Methylicorpusculum oleiharenae: one gene and its partner. The protein of the gene in region 2 binds, or shares a complex with, the protein of the main gene of each other region. Links are inferred from orthologs where the notes say so. Each region holds a gene or a part of one and is shown on either strand. Other genes may lie near its edges. The genes, in order: dapF and GO003_RS12800.

Region 1 (9,267 bases), 1.1 Mb from region 2 along the record:
GCGATTGGAGATAAACAAGGCCGTTTCGTCACCGGCATTATACTGAGGCCGCAGCATCAGCCAGCTATTAACTGACTTAACAGCTTTACTTCCTATGGGCAGCACCCTCGTTTTATTGCCTTTACCTGAGCGTACAATTAACGTGCGGTCCGACAGGTCCAGGTCGTTGATATTTAAGTCGGTTAATTCACTCAGGCGCAGGCCGCAGGAGTAAAACAGCTCGAACATGGCCTGGTCGCGTATTTCCAGCGCGGAAACTGTGTTCGCATCCAGTAAGCCGCTGACTTGATCGACATCCAGCAGTTTGGGTAATTTCCTATCCTGTTTGGGGGCTCTGATTGCTTGCGCTGGGTTTATTGATGCAACCTGGAGTTTTAACAGGAATTTGAAAAACCCGCGAATTGAAGATAATTCACGTTGCAGGCTTTTGCTACCCATGCCCTGACGATGACGTGCGGCGATGTAGCCGCGAATCAAGGCGGGCTGAATATCCTGCCAGTCCTGGATGTTGTGTTCTTCACAGTAGGCGGTTAACTTAAGTAAATCGTGGCGATAGCTTGTGACGGTATGCGGTGACGACCTTTTTTCGATCTGCAGTTGTTCAATAAACCGCTCCAACCATTGGGTCGCTGCAGGCGTCACGTCAGTTATGCTCGAGCAGGGCAATCAAACGGGTGCCGATAATTTCACTCATCTGGGTCAGAAATAAATTGCCCATACTGTAATGAAACCGGTTTTCCTCCTGGCTGCCGATTGCGATGATGCCTTCCAGTTGAGTAAAGGCCATTGGAATAATGGCGCAGGATTTGACTTGCAGCGCATTGCCGCCGAAGAGAACCTTGGCTTGTGCCAGACTGGGTCGCCCGCATTTTGCCTGATTGCTGGATAAAATAGGGTAAAAATGCTGCAAATCGGGGCTGTCTGCTGAAATAAACAAGTTGTCCAGGTAAGAGTGTTGTTCGGAAATGATCTTGATAGACACGAAGTCGGTCAGAAAATACTCGTTAAACACATGTTCCAGATTGACGATCGCTTCTTCTAAGGTCGAAGCATCCAATAAGGCCAGCGTCAATTTATGCATGCGATTGAAAGACGTATCGTTGTCACGGGCAATTTCTATCAAGGCCGTGAGCTGGTTTTCCAATTCCTGATGCTTGACTCTGAAAATTTCCAGTTGCTTGGATATCAGGGAAATAGCGTCTCCGCTGGGATGGGGGATCGTCAGTTTTTCCAGCAGATTAAGATGATCGTTAAAAAACTCCGGGTGTTTACGTAAGTAATGTTCGACTTGCTCTTCGGATATTTCAGAAGTGATGTTGGGGTGACTCATAGTTCAATGTTTCCCTCGAAAACGATGCTGGCGGGTCCTGTCATCAAAACAGGCTGACCTCGCCCGTCCCACTCGATTTTTAATTTGCCTCCGGGTAATTCCACGGTGACGTGATGATCCAGCAAGTGCTGTTCAATGCCAATGACGACTGCTGCACAAGCGCCGCTTCCGCAGGCCATGGTTTCACCTGATCCGCGTTCATAGACACGCAGTTTGATATGATTTTTATCGATGATCTGCATAAAACCGATATTGGCCCGTTCCGGAAAGTCTGGGTGGTTTTCCAAAAGCGGTCCTATCTCATGGACCGGCGCTGTTTTGACATCGTGAACCTGCAAAACGGCATGAGGATTACCCATGGATACCGCTCCGAAAGCTTTTTCAGTGTTATTGACAATGGCGGTATAAAATCGCGATTCAACAGATGCCAAAAGCGGTATTTCCGCCGGATTGTGTTTGGGGATACCCATATTGACGGTGATCATGTCGTCCTGATCAAAGGATAGCAACAATTGACCGCCATTAGTATCTACCAGAATTTTATCCTTTTCTGTCAGTCGCTTGTCCCTGACAAATTTGGCAAAACAGCGAGCGCCATTGCCACATTGAGAGACTTCGCTGCCGTCTGCATTAAAGATGCGGTACTTGAAATCGGCAGTATCGCTTACCGGGGGTTCTACCAGCAGAATCTGATCACAACCAATACCAAAATGTCGGTGCGCAATAAAACGAATCTGTTCCGGAGACAATGAAATGTTTTGATGGATGGCATCAATAACGACAAAGTCATTGCCTAAGCCGTGCATTTTAGTGAAGTTGATCATGCTGTTTTTTCTCTGCACATAAAAATATAGAAACGTCCGTATTGTATTTCGAAACTATTCAACGTAAATGCATAATTACTCGCCAGACAGAGAATGGTTTCGAATTTACATGGTGTGCCTGCGCTTGATAAAGCCGCGATTTGGCCGCTTTCCTAAGGCAAGAGTTTTTCACCGGTCCATAATTGTTCAAGGGTTTCGCGTTCCCGGACAATAAAGGCAGACGCGCCGTCAACCATAATCTCGGGCGCTCTGGGTCTGGAATTATAGTTTGAACTCATGGTGAAACCGTAAGCGCCTGAAGACCGAATAGCCAGCAAGTCCCCCGCATTGAGCTTCAACTGACGGTCTTTCCCCAAAAAGTCGCCGGTTTCACAGACCGGTCCGACAATATCCCATTCACGTTCTTCAGCGGTACTGGTTTCGTCTACTGGAATAATAGCTTGCCAGGCGCCATAAAGCGAAGGTCGAATCAAATCATTCATTGCTGCATCGACGATGGCAAAGTGCTTGTCCGCCGTTTGTTTGAGATATTCGACGCGGGTGACCAAGATACCGGCATTGCCGGCTATGGCACGCCCCGGTTCCATCAGGATTTCGTATTCACTTGAATCCAGACGTTTCAGCACGGCTTCCACATAATGAGACGGTTCATAAGGTTTTTCATCCCGGTAGCGGATGCCGAGGCCGCCGCCCAGATCAATATGGTGTAATGCAATCCCTTGCTCAGCCAATTTATCAACCAATACAAGAATGCGTTCCAGAGCATCCAGGAAAGGCTGGATTTCGGTCAATTGAGAACCGATGTGACAGTCAATGCCTGCAATCCTGATATGAGGTAATTGCGCGGCGCGAAGATATTCCGTAAAGGCTTGATCTATGGACAAGCCGAATTTATTTTCTTTTAATCCGGTTGAAATGTAGGGGTGTGTTTTTGCATCGACATCCGGGTTTACTCTGAACGAGACCGGGGCAACGACGCCGAGTTGTCCGGCAAGATCATTGATCCTGTCCAGTTCACCACTGACTTCAATATTGAAACAGCGTATACCGGTTTTTAACGCGAAAGTAATTTCATCTTCGCGCTTACCGACACCCGAAAATACGATTTTTTGAGGATCGCCGCCGGCTTTCAATACCCGCTGTAATTCTCCCAAGGACACAATATCGAACCCCGAGCCTAATCGGGCCAGCAGATTGAGAATGGCGATATTGGAATTGGCTTTAACGGCATAGCAAATCAGGTGAGGATGATCGCCAAAGGCATCGTTGAATGCGTGCCAGTGCTTTTCCAGCGTGGCTCTTGAATAGATATAACAGGGCGTGCCGTATTGAGCCGCGAGGTCTGTTACCGGGCAGTCTTCAGCGAAAAGCCGGTGATTGTGATAATTAAAATAGTCCATGCTTATTTTTCTTTTTCTACCGTGATGGGTGGGCGTTGGTCCGGCAAGTATAGCGGTCCGATTTGACCGCAGGCGGTCAGTAAAATGCTAAAAAGCAAAAGAACGGGGATGAATTTTTTTATCATATCGGTTTAGCGTAAATGAGAGCAGGTAACCAAGTGGCTAATTGTGGCCAGAAAGCGAGTAAACCCAGCATTAAGATCTGAATTGCGATAAAGGGTATCACGCCTTTATAGATCTGGAGTGTTGTGATTTCAGGTGGGGCGACGCCTCGAAGATAAAACAGTGCAAATCCGAAAGGCGGTGTTAAAAATGAAGTTTGTAAATTTAAGGCCATCATGACGCCCAGCCATACCGGATTAATATCCATCGCCAGCAGGACGGGGCCGACAATCGGAACGATCACGAAGATGATTTCGATAAAATCAAGCATAAAACCCAGCAGGAACATGATCAGCATGACGCAGAAAACAGCGCCGAACTTGCCGCCCGGTAAGTCGGAAAGCAGGCTGACAATTAATTCGTCTCCGCCAAAACCTCTAAAAACCAGTGAAAACAGGGCTGCGCCCATCAAAATCATGAAAACCATGCTGGTCACTTGCGTGGTGTTTTGTACGACGTAACGGATTTGCTGCAGATTAAATTGGCCTTTGATCACGGCCAGAATAATTGCGCCTACCGCGCCGACTGACGCCGCCTCGGTAGGCGTGGCCAGACCGCCGATGATAGAGCCCAAAACCGATACGATCAGCGCCAGCGGCGGTGTCAGACTGCCTAATACTTTGGCATAAAATCGCCAGTCACGTTCCACCGGCTGAACGGTCAACGGCATCAAGCCGGGTTTGAACAAGGCAAGTGCGGCAATGTAGATAAGGTACAAAACGATCAGGCTTAATCCGGGAATCAGGGCGCCGGCAAACAAGTCGCCAACTGAAACGGTTTCAGGCGCGAAAATGCCGTTATCTAATTGAGCCTGCTGATAGGCCGTAGAAATAATATCGCCCAGTAATACCAGGACTATGGATGGCGGGATGATTTGGCCCAGCGTTCCGGACGCGCAAATCGTGCCGCAGGCGATAGCCGGGTCGTAATTGCGGCGCAGCATGGTGGGCAAGGAAAGTAAGCCCATAGTCACTACCGTTGCGCCTACAATGCCGGTGCTCGCCGCCATCAACATGCCGACCAGCGTGACCGCAATACCCAGTCCGCCTTTGAGTGAACCCAACAGATCCGTCATCGATTCAAGCAAACTTTCGGCAACTTTCGAGCGCTCCAGCATAACCCCCATAAAAACAAACAAAGGAACGGCAATCAGCGTTTCATTGGTCATAATGCCGTACAGCCGGTTAGGCAAGGCATTTAAAAAGGCGACGTCGAATACCTCCAGCCATAAACCTAAACCGGCAAAGGCAAGCGCCGTTCCGCTCAATGCAAAGGCAACCGGAAAGCCGGACAGCAGGACGATAAATACGGCAGCAAAAAGCCACAGCGCCATCGTATGTTCCATTTAATCCGATTCCTCTAAAGGCTTTAAATCAAGCGCAATTAACAAGCTGTCGAGAAAAAGCGCGCTGCCCTGCAGGGCGAGCAGGCAAGCTGTAATGACAAGCGTGGATTTGATCAGAAAAACACCCGGTAAGCCGCCCGAATTGCCCGAGCTTTCATGAATTTTCCAGGATTCCAGGACATAATCCCAACTGCTCCAGCCGATAAAAGCCGTGACAGGAAGCAGTAATAAAATGACACCGGAACAGTCAATCCATGCTTTGGTTCTTTTGCTAAAACCCTGATAGAAAATATCGACCCTGACGTGACCGTCAACTTTCAATGTATAAGCTACGCCCAGCATAAACACTAAAGCATGCAGGTAAGCAATGCATTCCTGAGAGGCGACGGAACCATAGTTCAATGCATAACGCAAAACGACAATAAGAAATGTGCCCAGCACCATGACCAGCGTAAGCCAGGACACGGCTTTTCCAACCCGGTCATTAAGCGCATCAATAATCTGAATATAGCCTTTCAGAGCTGAAACAAGACTTGACATAAATGGCGCACAAAAAAACGATATTCTAAATGAAATTCAAGGCTAAAGAATAATTTTAGACCGTATTTTTTTTGGGCGAGACAGTGGTGGGGTTTCTATCATGAGGATAGGAATTAACAACAGTAACATAAACGCAATCGCCAAAAAGCCAGGATTGACAATGTCCTTCAGCCAATAGCAGCCAAGACTTCCCCATAGAATTCGCATGGGGCCTGGAAGTTTGAACTGTTTCATAAGCGTTAACCTGGTTGATGTGTTCTGAATTCTAGAAGATTTTGGCGGATTGAGTAAAAAAACGGTTCGGAAATTATGAATCAGTTCAAATGCGGGTAAAAATAGACCGCTTAAAAAGCAACAATCGAGTTTGATTTGAAATTCACCCAGATGGTCTCGCCCAAGCGCAAATTAAGATCCTGTAAGGCTTCATGAGTGATTAAAGCCAGGAACTTTTCATCACTTCTGACTTCAACGCAGACTTTGCCGGCTTCTTCTGAAATAGAGGTGATGCGGCCGGAAAATTGATTGCGTATGCTGGAAATCAGCGGTGTGCGAGACAGGACAATTTCATGCGGATCAATCGAAATATGACGGCAATCACAGACATCCCCCGGCAATCGGATCAACAGCTTGCCGGTGTCGAAGCTATTACCTTGGGTAGTGCCACCGAAGAGATTGATCAGCGGGGAATCGACCTGCGTGCCCTGAACCAGCGAGATGACAGGCCCCGCCAATGCCAAACCCTGTAAACGGTTATGCGTGCTGAAAATCAGGGTTTGTTGTGCCTGGTCCAGGAAGCCGCTGATAAACTGTTCCATCAGTTGGTTACTGGAATTATCCAGAAAGTTAAACGGTTCGTCCATCAGCAGCACGTCAGGCTCGGTAATCAAAGCTCTCGCCAGCGCTGTTTTTTGGAGTTCGCCACCGGATAAGCTATTGGCCTGATGATTGGTCAGATGACCAATGCCGAATTGCGCCAGCGCAGTATCAATTTTTTGACGGCCTTGTGAGGGTTTTACGCCGTGAAATTTAAGCGCCAGCAACAGGTTATCCCGCACCGTGCCTCGAAACATAAATGGATTTTGTGGCAAATAACCGATTTTCCGAATGAGGTTACGGCGATTTTTGCCGGAAACTTTTTCCCCCATGAACACAATGTCACCTTGCTGAGGCGTTAGCGTAAGAGACAATAGGTTCAATAGTGTGCTTTTGCCGCATCCGTTTGGGCCAATTAGAGCCGTGACGTGTTGGCCATGAATCCATAATTCAGGCAGAGACAATACAGTCTTATCGCCGTATGCAAAACGAATGTCATGCAGTTCATAAATACCCTTCAAACGAGCTCATCCTCAAAATCGTTAATACCAGCAACCGGATGTTATTGTAACGGTATTTTATTTCCGGCTTATGGTTCAATAACAATACATAATGTTAACGGCCAGTAACTGGTAGCCTGGATGCAGTATTACGAAATCCGGGTTGCTTCATCCGGTCTTGGTATTGATATTACAAAGGACAAAATAATGAAAAAAATCAAGTATTTATTAGGGGTGTTGATTTTTGTGGTTGCTTTTGAAGGCTACGCAGAAACTGTATTGCGCATGTCTACGACAACCAGCACAGAAAACAGCGGCTTGCTAAAAGTGTTGAATCCGGCTTTTGAAAAACGCTATGGCGTCAGGATTGAAGTTTTGGCGGTTGGTACGGGCAAAGCGTTGAAATTAGCCGAAAACGGAGACGTGGATGTGCTTTTGGTGCATGCGCCTGACGCTGAAGCGGCGTTCGTAGCCGCGGGCTATGGGGTTAATCGCAAGCGGGTGATGTTTAATGATTTTGTTTTATTGGGCCCGAATAACGACAATGCCGGAGTCAAATCGGCGCAAACGGTTAACGAAGCCTTGCAAAAAATAAGCAAAGCCAAGGCCTTGTTTATCTCCAGGGGCGATGATTCGGGCACACATCAAAAAGAGCTGGCGCTCTGGCAACAAACAGGTCTTAAGCCGCAGGGGGAATGGTATATATCGGCCGGCCAGGGTATGGGAGCGGTTTTAACGATGGCGGATGAAAAGCAGGCGTATGCCTTATCGGATAGAGGCACTTATCTCGCTATGCAGGCAAAACTGCAACTCAATGTTCTTTATGAAGGTGATGAGGCTCTGATGAATCCTTATCATGTGATAGCGGTTAATCCCCAGCGTTTTCCAAACCTGAATTATGAATCGGCGATGCGCTATATCGAATTTTTGACAGGCGAGGAGGGGCAAGCGCTGATTGCAGGCTATAAAATACAGGGGCAGGCATTATTTCATCCAGATGCGGAACGTTAAAGCAGAATTCATCGGTACGGATCGAACACAATCGCTAGGCTTTCATGCCTGTTTAAATGAACGGCATTAATCGCTATTTAAGCGTGAACTATCGGGCGGTTAAACTTTTTGACCCGATTTTACACATTCAAAAAGGAGTTCGTCATAGGCGTCTTTGGGCAAAGTATCGTCACATTGCACGCCGTAGTGTGTGCCTTGGCATAAGTGTTTTATCTCTCCGCGGATAGCAACCGGAATCTGCGAGTTGGGCAGAATTAAAACAATGGATACCCAGCCTTCGCTTTCTTCGGGCAGGGGACTGTCCAGATGAATTTTGATACCGGTATAGCTGAGGTCGATCACTTCGCCTTCAAATTCGAGAGTATCGTTGGCAGGACGCTTAATGGTGAGATGGGCTTTAATTCCGTCGACTGGGAAGCGAGGGTGGTTACGCCTTTCTTGTTGCATAGTCATTCGCCTAAAAAATGTAGTTATTTAGCGTAATTTTTAAAAAATAGTGTATATCCATCGTAGATCGAATTCGGCACAGGGGTGCCCGTCAAAGGACGCCGTAAATTTATCCCTGTAGGCTTTGCCAGCATTCATGCTGGCAAAGCCTTTGCCGAACACCCCGTTGCCTCCTTAGGCACTGCCGAAATTTGAAGTGCGAAAGGTATAACTATTCAGCGGAGCAATAAAACAAAGGTGTTAATGGGTGGATTGCGAAAAGCAGGCAACTCACCTATACACTCACTTCCAAGTGTGCGAGTAGTTACAAACCGAGTATAGATCAATTAAGCTATATCAGAATAGCCTACCCTCAGCAATTCCCAGTTTGAACTATTTATTTGGCTTTGAGGGTTGGCGTAAGCCTTGCGGGGAACGCCGTAGGCCCATCCATGGGCGCTTGACGGCAGCATCCCTGCTGCCAACATCCCCGCAAAGCTTACGCCTCTCTCTTAATCATCAAACCGGGAATCGGTGGCTTGCCCTGTTCAGCGCAATACCGTTAGATATAAGTAGGGTTCGAATGACCTTGTCAATTGCTATCGATTTTTTAAATGATTAGAAAAAAAAGTGCCAATGTTTGTTAGCGTACGGAGAGTTTGGCGCGTTGCGGGTTATAATGCCCAGAGAGGTAATTTCCTTTATGCTAAGTTAAAATATGCCCGATACTCAAACTCCGCTACAAAACCATCTGATCAATGCCTTGCCGGCAGAAGATCAGGCCCGTTTGATACACCTGCTCGAATTGGTTCCGTTTACTTTAGGAAAAGTCTTGTACGAATCGGGCGATACCTTACGTTATGTTTATTTTCCGGTCGATGCCATCGTATCACTGCTTTATGTGATGGAAAGCGGT
Region 2 (9,020 bases):
GCATTCTGATTGCAGAGATAAAACAGGCTAACCCCTTGTTACTGGTGATCAAAGAACTCAACCGCAGCGCATGCGACTTGTTCGGTTATGCGCAGCGCGATCTGATCAACCAACCTCTTAACGTTATATTGTCGCCCCATTGTCCTGCTGAATTATGGCAAAACGCTCTGGCGCGACTGGACAACGATCACCCGGCTGCTAATTTTCAAGCTGAATTGATCAACCGTGAAAAACAGACTTTCCCCGTCATGATTTCACTGGGCAAACTGACCGATCCCGCCAAAAATGAAAAACCCACTATTGCTGTTTTAATCCAGGATCTCAGCGCATCCAAGCAACAGGAAAAAAATTTGTTGCTGATGCACGCTGCGGTAGAACAAAGTGCCAGCGCCGTAGTGATAACCGATCCCAGCGGCCGGATCGAATATATCAATCCCAAATTCTGCTCCATGACCGGATACAGTCACGAGGAACTGCTAGGCCATAATCCCAGAATACTTCAGTCCGGCGGCACTTCAGACGAACAATATCTAAAAATGTGGCAGGAACTGCTCAAACAGGGCGAATGGCGGGGAGAGATAAAAAACCAGCGAAAAAACGGTGAAGATTACTGGGCATTTGAGAGCATCAGCGCAATTAAAAACAGCCGCGGCGAAATTACTCATTTATTAGCGGTAGAAGAAGACATAACTGAACGCAAACAAGTCGAAGCCGCCCTTCAGGAAAGCGAACAACGCTTTAGACAAATGGCGGAAATGACAGGGGAATGGTTATGGGAGCAAGACCCGAACGGATACTATATTTACTGCAGTAACGCGGTAAAAACAATTTTAGGATACAAACCTGAAGAGATTATCGGCAAACACTATACCGAGCTTCTGACGCAGCAGGATAAAACCGATTTTCAGCCTTACTCATCAGTCCAAAACGCCTTTTATGCGCTGACAAACCATTACCGCCACAAAGAAGGCCGCCTCGTGATCGCCGAATCAACCGGCCTTCCCATCATAGATGCACACGGCAAACTGCTGAAGTGGCGAGGCGTGGATCGTGACATTACCGCAAGAAAGCATTATGAAGATGCTCTGATCGAAAGCGAGAAACGCACACGACTAATCATTGAAACCACGCTGAATGCGATCATCATCATGGATTCTTACGGCATCATTACGGACTGGAACCAGCGCGCTGAAAAAATGTTCGGCTGGACACGCCATGAAGCGATAGGACGAAATATGGCCGAACTGATAGTACCCGAACGATTTCGAAAACTTGTCCATCAAGAACTCAGCCATTTTCTGACCACAGGGGCCAGCCGGGTTATCGATAAGCTAACCGAACAAATCGCATTAAGAAGAAGCGGCACCGAGTTTCCGGTTGAGCTGAGTATTGCACCGCTTAAAATAGGCAATGCCTATGAATTCAGCGGTTTTGTTCACGACATCAGCAGCCGAAAAGCCGCTGAAAGGCAAATTCGGGAAGCGCAGGTGAATCTTGCTATCGCGAAAAACGAAATGAAAATTGCCCAGCAAATCCAAACGTCCTTGTTTCCTGCCAAACCGATCATTTCACCCCATTTCGAAGTGACTGGCTTTTGCCTTCCCGCAACCCAGATAGGCGGTGATTATTTCGACTATTTTTACCGCGACGAGCAGCATCTGGATATGGTGATTGCCGATGTATCGGGCCATGCGGTAGGACCGGCCCTGCTGATGGTCGCAGCTCGCAGCGCCATTAGAACACAAGCCACCTGGTTAGGCTCACCCGCTCAAACCTTGGACGTGCTCAATAATTTTCTTTATGAGGATCTTTATAACGCCGATCATTTTATTACCCTCTTTTACCTTCAATATTACACCACGACGCAAACCCTCAGTTACGCCAATGCCGGACACCCTCCTCCGCTGCTTTACCAAAAATGCAACTTTAGCTGTAAAGAATTGGACGCCGACGGATTGATCATAGGAATCAGGCAAAATATTAACTTCGAAGAAAAGAAAATCACACTCAGTGCCGGTGATTGCCTGCTCATCTATACAGATGGACTGACAGAATCCCAAAATCCGGCCGGTGAACAATTCGGCATTGACAGACTAAAAACCTTATTCGAAAAGTACGCTGATCAAAAGCCGGGATTTATCGTCGACACATTAATTCAGCACCTGAAAGATTTCTGCCAATCTAGCTTTTTTTATGACGATATCACGGTCATGGTGTTCAAACGCTCATAAAAGTCAGAAGAAAATACCACCTCAAGAAATTCCTTTATACTTCTTGCAATAGTTCAAGGCCATGAGCCTGAAAAGAAAGATGCCATTTGGCCATCAGACTGCCGGCAAAACCCTGTTATTCCCAATCCATGACATGAAGACTTACCAGGCTGAGACTTATCAATGAATAATCAACCGGACGCTATCTCTGATACGTTGCTGCAATTTTGTAAAGGGCAACTGAACCTGGATCAATTGGAGGTTTTTTTACAGCAAACACTCATACAGACGCCTGAAAAAAGTGAAAAAATCCGGCATGTCTTACGCAGCAATCTCGAACAAAAACAGTTGAGTCCGGAGCACTATCTACGCTTACTTTCTTCATTAGACAGTTTAAGCCACTCTGTGAACCAGACTGACAATGATGAAACGCGGTTCAATCCCGTGACGCAAACACAGGAAGATGATGAGACGCGGGTGATTTATCAAGCACCTGTGTCATCCGCTTTCACTGGCGAAGAAGAATCAACCGTTGTAATCAATCCGGCAGGACGAACGGCACCGCCAAAGACTGTGATGTCAGGCTCGCAAACCAGTTCAAACTCAGCCACACTGTCATTTACTCAAACTGATTCATCTTTTGAATCGCCTTCAAACGACGGTCCGCTAGGCATCGGCTCGACGCTCAAGGAGCGTTTCGTGTTGCAGGATGTGCTGGGTAGCGGCGGCATGGGCGTGGTCTACAAGGCACTGGACCTTCGTAAGCAGGAAGCAAGAGACAAATCACCTTTCGTGGCGTTGAAAATCCTTAACGAAGACATTAAAAATAACGCCACCGCCTTTATCGCTTTACAAAGAGAGACTCAAAAAGCCCAAACCCTTGCACACCCAAACATTATTACGGTTTACGATTTCGACCGAGATAAAAGCCACGTCTTCATGTCCATGGAGATTCTGGATGGTCAATCGTTAGGCCGATATATTTCAGAAAAGGCCCCCAATGGCCTGCCTTTTAAAAAAGCCTGGTACATCATTAAAGGTTTATGTTTGGCGTTGGCTTATGCCCACAAGCACGGGATTGTCCATTCCGATTTCAAGCCCGGCAACGTTTGCGTTTTAGAGAACGGCGAAGTTAAAGTCCTTGATTTCGGCATAGCCTGCGCCGTAAGCCGTCATGATGCCGAGCAGGATCAAACGGTATTTGACGCCCGCCGTGATTTGGGTGCCCTTACGCCTGCCTATGCAAGCCTTGAAATGTTTTACGAAAATGATCCGGACCCCAGCGATGATGTTTACGCTTTAGCCTGTGTAACTTACGAAATTTTGACTGGAAAGCATCCCTACGGAAAACTTTCAGCCCCAAAAGCTATGGAACTGAATCTGCAACCTAAAATGGTCAGTGGATTAAGCCGAAGACAATGGAAAACGCTAGCCAAAGGACTTGCCTTTAAACGGCAAGACAGAATTCAATCCGTTCAGCAATTCATGAACGGATTGCAGGCCAAATCCGCACTGCCCATTATCCTGGGCAGCCTGGCTGTCATTACTCTTATTGCCGGAATTGCCGGTTACATTAAACTCGCTCAAGAGATAGATCCGTTACAAGACAAAATCATTCAACTTAGCCCTGAGCAACAGTTAAAAATCAAAGATTTATTGGATTTGGCAGAAATTCATTTTGATGTGGGTTATTTGACGGCGCCTACCGGAAGCAATGCACTCTGGTCTTATCGGCAGGTGCTTGAGATCGACCCGTATAATAAAGAAGCAAAACAGGGTCTGAAAAAAATTGCCGACATTCTGAGTGAGCAGGCAGAACAACTTTATGTTGAAGGCAAACATGATGAAAGTCTGACCAAGATTGAAGAGGGCTTGGAGGCCATCCCTAAACACCAGACCTTATTGGATCTCAAAGCTAAAATTTTACGCCAGCCCTGACATTCGATTGCCCCATTTGCAGAACAAAATCCGGCATCTATGCCCATCGTAGATCGAAATTCGGCACAGGGATGCTCGAAAGGACGCCGTAAAACCATCCATGTAGGCTCTATGCCAGCATCCATGCCGGCAAAGCCTTTGCCGAACAACCCGTTGCCTCCTTAGGCACTGCCGAAATTTGAAGTGCGAAAGGTATACAGTGGACAAAGCATTGAGTGGCCGACTCTTCAAGGCGCCTGTAACCTACCACCTGCCCGGTATATTCCAGTAAAATGAGATTAACGTCAGTCAACCTCATTTTATAAACAAGGCTTAACCCACAATTTTTATCGGGCCTTTGTCGACTCAACAACTCAGTTTGTCTTGAAATTATCTCAATGGAACAACAAAGCACATTCGTCAATTGGTTCAGGAATTCCTCTCCTTACATCCACGCCCACCGGAACCGTACCTTTGTCATTTTTTTTAGCGGCGTGGCGGTGACTGAACCGAATTTCGATAATTTGATTCATGACTTTGCCTTATTGAAAAGTTTGGGTGTCAGGCTGGTTCTGGTCCACGGCATTCGCTCCCAAATAGATGAACGCCTGCTACAGCAAGGAGATACGCCCAGATTTCACCATCACCTTCGCATTACCGACCAATCGACACTGCAATATGTCAAACAGGCGGCCGGATTGGTCCGGGTAGAAATTGAAGCCTTGTTATCGATGGGCTTGGCTAATTCACCCATGGCCGGTGCAAAAATCAGAGTCGCCTCGGGCAATTTTGTCACCGCAAAGCCGCTTGGTGTGCTGGATGGAATTGACTATTGCTATACCGGCAAAGTCCGGCGAATTGACAGCCAGGGGATACATCAACAACTTGACCAGAATAATGTCGTGCTGATTTCACCGATTGGTTATTCTCCGAGCGGGGAGGTTTTTAATCTTTCGGCGGAGGAAGTTGCCACCGAAGTCGCTATCGCCTTGCAGGCTGAAAAACTAATTTTGATGACTGAGCAAAACTGTTTAAATCCTGATAACCAGAAACCAGTCCAGCAACTGACTACCGGGCAAGCCAATGAATTACTGGAAAACAATCCAAACCTGCCGGAAGCCATCGCCCGCTCTTTAAGCGCAGCCATTCAAAGCTGTCAAAACGGCGTAACACGCGCCCACCTGGTCAACCGGCAAGTTGATGGTGCTTTGTTACTAGAATTATTCACGCGTGACGGCATCGGCACATTGGTCAGTCACGCCGCATTTGAGACGATCCGTACCGCCGAACTGGACGATATTGGCGGCATCATGGAATTGATAAAGCCTTTGGAGCAACAAGGTTTATTGGTTAAACGCTCTCGTGAAAAACTGGAAATGGAAATTTCCGACTATATTATTATTGAACGAGACGGTTTGATTATTGGTTGCACCGCGCTTCATGCTCTAGCTGATTCAGGCAGGGGTGTAATAGCCTGTCTGGCAATTCATCCGGATTATCAGCGAGCATCCAGAGCCAGCCACCTGTTGGATTACATTTATGATAAAGCAAAACAGTCTGATATTTCGAAACTTTATGTACTTTCGACTCAAACCGTTCACTGGTTTATTGAAAGAGGGTTCAAGCCTGTATCCATTGAACTTCTGCCTGAACCTTTGAAATCATCTTACAACCCGCAGAGAAATTCGAAAGTCTTATGCAAAACCATTAGCTAATGCCTATGCCTTATTCAAAGACGGTGTCTATCCTTCAAATTACCGACCTTCATATTTTGCCTGCCCCAGGGGAGAAAATGCTGGGCATAGACACCGAGTATTATTTCAAGGCCGTTCTTGATCAGGCATTTGCCACAGGCAATACCTTTGATCTTGTTCTGCTATCGGGAGACCTTGCTCAAGATCCTTGTGCGGCGAGTTATATGCGGATATTAAAAACGCTGGAACGATACCCGGTCAATTCGGTGTGCTTGCCCGGTAATCATGACGACTACCCGCTGATGCTCAGTTTGTTTAACAGTCAAAAAATCAGCTGTAACAAACAAACCTTGTTTGATGACTGGCAGTTAATCTGTCTTAACAGCCAGATACCCGGCCGACCCGGCGGCAATATCGGCAATGAAGAACTGTTATTTTTACAGAAATGTCTGACTGAACAGCCGAATTATTTTGCGTTAATCGCAGTCCATCATCATGTCCTGCCGACGCAAAGCCAATGGATGGATACCATGCTGATTGAGAATCAGCAGGAAGTGTTGAACATTCTACGCGATTTTCCGCAAGTAAAAGCCGTCACGACCGGGCATATCCATCAAGTGATGGACCGCGATTATCAGTCCATTCGTGTTCTAGGCTCACCAGCGACCTGTTTTCAATTCAAGCCGCTGTGCAGCGATTTTACGCTGGATTTGGAGATGCCCGGTTACCGTATCATTAACTTATTGCCTGACGGGTCAATCGAAACCAGCGTCTACCGCCTCCCAGGCTTGCTTCAGGAGCTAAGTTTGGACTCGTTTGGCTATTGACCTGGTTTTTTTCAGATTCTTTTTTTCTTTAGCCAGATACCCATCTGCTTTTACCGGAACAGAATCGGCTACCAGCAGTGCACCCAATTCCGCCATCGCCTTTCGGTACACTTTGCGTTTGAAGTACACAACATCATTCAGTGGTTCCCAATAATCCACCCAGCGCCAGCCATCAAATTCAGGCTTGGCCGTTCGATCAAAACGCACATTGGATTCAGGCGTAACCAAGCGCAAAATAAACCAGATTTGTTTTTGTCCTATGCAAAGGGGTATCGACTGTTTGCGGATATATCTTTCAGGCAATTGATAACGCAGCCAATATCTTGTGCGTCCCAGCAACTGCACATGTTCGGCACGCAAACCGGTCTCCTCCCACAGTTCACGATACATCGCCGCTTCAGGGTCTTCGTCATCATTAATGCCCCCCTGTGGAAACTGCCAGGAATTGGCACCGGAACGTTTAGCCCAAAACACGCGACCCTCGTCATTGCAAAGGATTATTCCGACATTAGGTCGGTATCCTTTTGAGTCAATCATGTTAAAACCTTTGAATTATCTGACCGTCACCGACTGCTTCGCATTAGGCGATCAGTTCGCTGGAACCGCGAGAATTATTAAGCCATGAAAGCGCTCGGTCATTACAGACTTTAAAATCGCTTGTGCTGCACAGATTCTCAATCAGTTCTTACTTTATGAGTTCAGCGTAAACCCGCTAAGGTGATAAACTCGTCGTAACGTTCAGTGAATAAAATTAATAAAGCTATTGTTCCACAAATCAGTTGGGGAGGCTATAGCCTATTTTTAAAGCCAATTTAAACAGGTATTTTAATGAGTCTAGCTATTTTTGATTTAGATAATACACTCATCGCGGATGACAGCGACTTTCTATGGGGGCAGTTTCTGGTCGATCAGGGCATAGTCGACAAAAACGCTTATGAAGCGGCAAATGCCAAATTTTACGAAGACTACAAACAAGGGAATCTGGATATCAGAGAATTCCTGGCATTCTCTTTACGTCCGCTTGCAGATAATGAACCGCAAAGACTGTTTCAGTGGCGAGAGCAATTTGTTCAGGAAAAGATTTTTCCAATCTTGCTGAAACCCGCTCAGGAACTGATAAATAAACATAAAGTTAAAGGCGATACCTTAATGGTTATTACGGCGACAAACCGGTTTGTCACTGAACCGATCGTACAACTTTACGGCATCGATATTTTGATAGCGACCACGCCTGAGTTTTCCGATGGAAAATATACCGGGGGCTTTAATGGCGTCCCTTGTTTTCAGGATGGCAAAGTCACATTATTGACCGAATGGCTGGCATCGCATTCGGAAACACTCGACGACAGCTGGTTTTACAGCGACTCCCACAATGATTTGCCCCTGTTGAATCGAGTCACACATCCGGTTGCGGTTGATCCGGATGAAAAGCTGCAACGGATCGCAGAACAGCAGGAATGGCCCATTATCAGCCTCAGAAACCATGTCTGCCCCACGCACCATTTCAAAAAATAAACGCGCCGGATGATTAAAAGGCAAACCAGTCTTTGCCTTTTAATTTTTCTTAATCAGAAAAATTTGTTTATCTCCTTCCCGCACAAAATCAACAATTTCATGCCCGGTCTGTTCGGTGTAGACACCGATATCCAGATGCGCTGCCGGATCGGTAGCGATTATTTTAACAATGTGTCCGGCAAGTAATTGCTGAAGGGCTTTCTTCAATCTTAATAAGGGCAACGGGCACATTAACCCGCTGGCATCAACTTCTAAATCAAATTCAATCATGGTTCTTGGATATAATTTCTATAAACTCCCTAAGTGGTGTTTATAATACCACCGCTACAATAAACAGCGAACTAACCGATCACATGGACTATTTTCCCTTATTTTTTAAACTGACAGGCCAGGCCTGTTTGGTGGTGGGTGCAGGCGAAATTGCGGCTAGAAAAATTGACTTGCTCAGCAAAGCAGGGGCCTGTATTACCGTCATAGCCAAAGATATCCGTTCTTCAATAAAAGAAAGAGAAAGTGACCTTAGCCTGCGCATCATACAAAAAAGCTTTACCGCAGAGGATGTCGCGGGATTTACCCTAGTCATCTCGGCCACCGACAACAAAACCACCAATGAAAGTGTTGCAGCCGCTGCTCGTCAGCATAAAATCCCCGTCAATGTCGTTGACAGCCCCGACCTGTGCAGCTTTATTTTTCCTGCGATTTTGGATCGTTCACCTCTGATAGTCGCGGTTTCATCGGGCGGCGCATCGCCGGTTTTAGCGCGCTTGTTAAGAGCCAAACTGGAAACCATCATTCCGCCCACTTACGGGCGCCTCGCACACTTGGCTGAAAAATTCAGACCGCAAGTCAAGCGATCG

The links.
Region 1: the proteins of GO003_RS12800 (region 2) and dapF are in contact, whole or in part, in a solved structure (PDB 5YGU), measured with the Escherichia coli proteins. The link is inferred for Methylicorpusculum oleiharenae from one-to-one orthologs.

Annotation. Positions count from the first base shown.
Region 1 is NZ_WUTY02000001.1:1,775,900-1,785,166, forward strand. The notes cover bases 241-3,187. They hold dapF (diaminopimelate epimerase), read right to left. Parts: upstream 2,155-3,187; coding sequence 1,327-2,154; downstream 241-1,326. Other genes in these bases: xerC (tyrosine recombinase XerC), read right to left, coding at 241-642; GO003_RS08240 (DUF484 family protein), read right to left, coding at 644-1,330; lysA (diaminopimelate decarboxylase), read right to left, coding at 2,307-3,187. Also shown: more of xerC, read right to left, coding at 1-240; more of lysA, read right to left, coding at 3,188-3,554; LPS translocon maturation chaperone LptM, read right to left, coding at 3,557-3,679; GO003_RS08255 (TRAP transporter large permease), read right to left, coding at 3,676-5,061; GO003_RS08260 (TRAP transporter small permease subunit), read right to left, coding at 5,062-5,601; GO003_RS08265 (ATP-binding cassette domain-containing protein), read right to left, coding at 5,946-6,935; GO003_RS08270 (substrate-binding domain-containing protein), read left to right, coding at 7,122-7,925; GO003_RS08275 (PilZ domain-containing protein), read right to left, coding at 8,025-8,372; GO003_RS08280 (Crp/Fnr family transcriptional regulator), read left to right, coding at 9,070-9,267. UniProt on the Escherichia coli protein: Involved in the succinylase branch of the L-lysine biosynthesis and in the biosynthesis of the pentapeptide incorporated in the peptidoglycan moiety. Catalyzes the stereoinversion of LL-2,6-diaminopimelate (L,L-DAP) to meso-diaminopimelate (meso-DAP).
Region 2 is NZ_WUTY02000001.1:2,830,476-2,839,495, reverse strand. The notes cover bases 5,404-8,103. They hold GO003_RS12800 (RNA pyrophosphohydrolase), read right to left. Parts: upstream 7,186-8,103; coding sequence 6,622-7,185; downstream 5,404-6,621. Other genes in these bases: GO003_RS12795 (histidinol-phosphatase), read left to right, coding at 7,477-8,103; cpdA (3',5'-cyclic-AMP phosphodiesterase), read left to right, coding at 5,848-6,648; argA (amino-acid N-acetyltransferase), read left to right, coding at 5,404-5,842. In the rest of the region: GO003_RS12820 (PAS domain S-box protein), read left to right, coding at 1-2,231; GO003_RS12815 (serine/threonine-protein kinase), read left to right, coding at 2,394-4,148; more of argA, read left to right, coding at 4,526-5,403; more of GO003_RS12795, read left to right, coding at 8,104-8,163; GO003_RS12790 (sulfurtransferase TusA family protein), read right to left, coding at 8,203-8,433; siroheme synthase CysG, read left to right, coding at 8,517-9,020. UniProt on the Escherichia coli protein: Master regulator of 5'-end-dependent mRNA decay.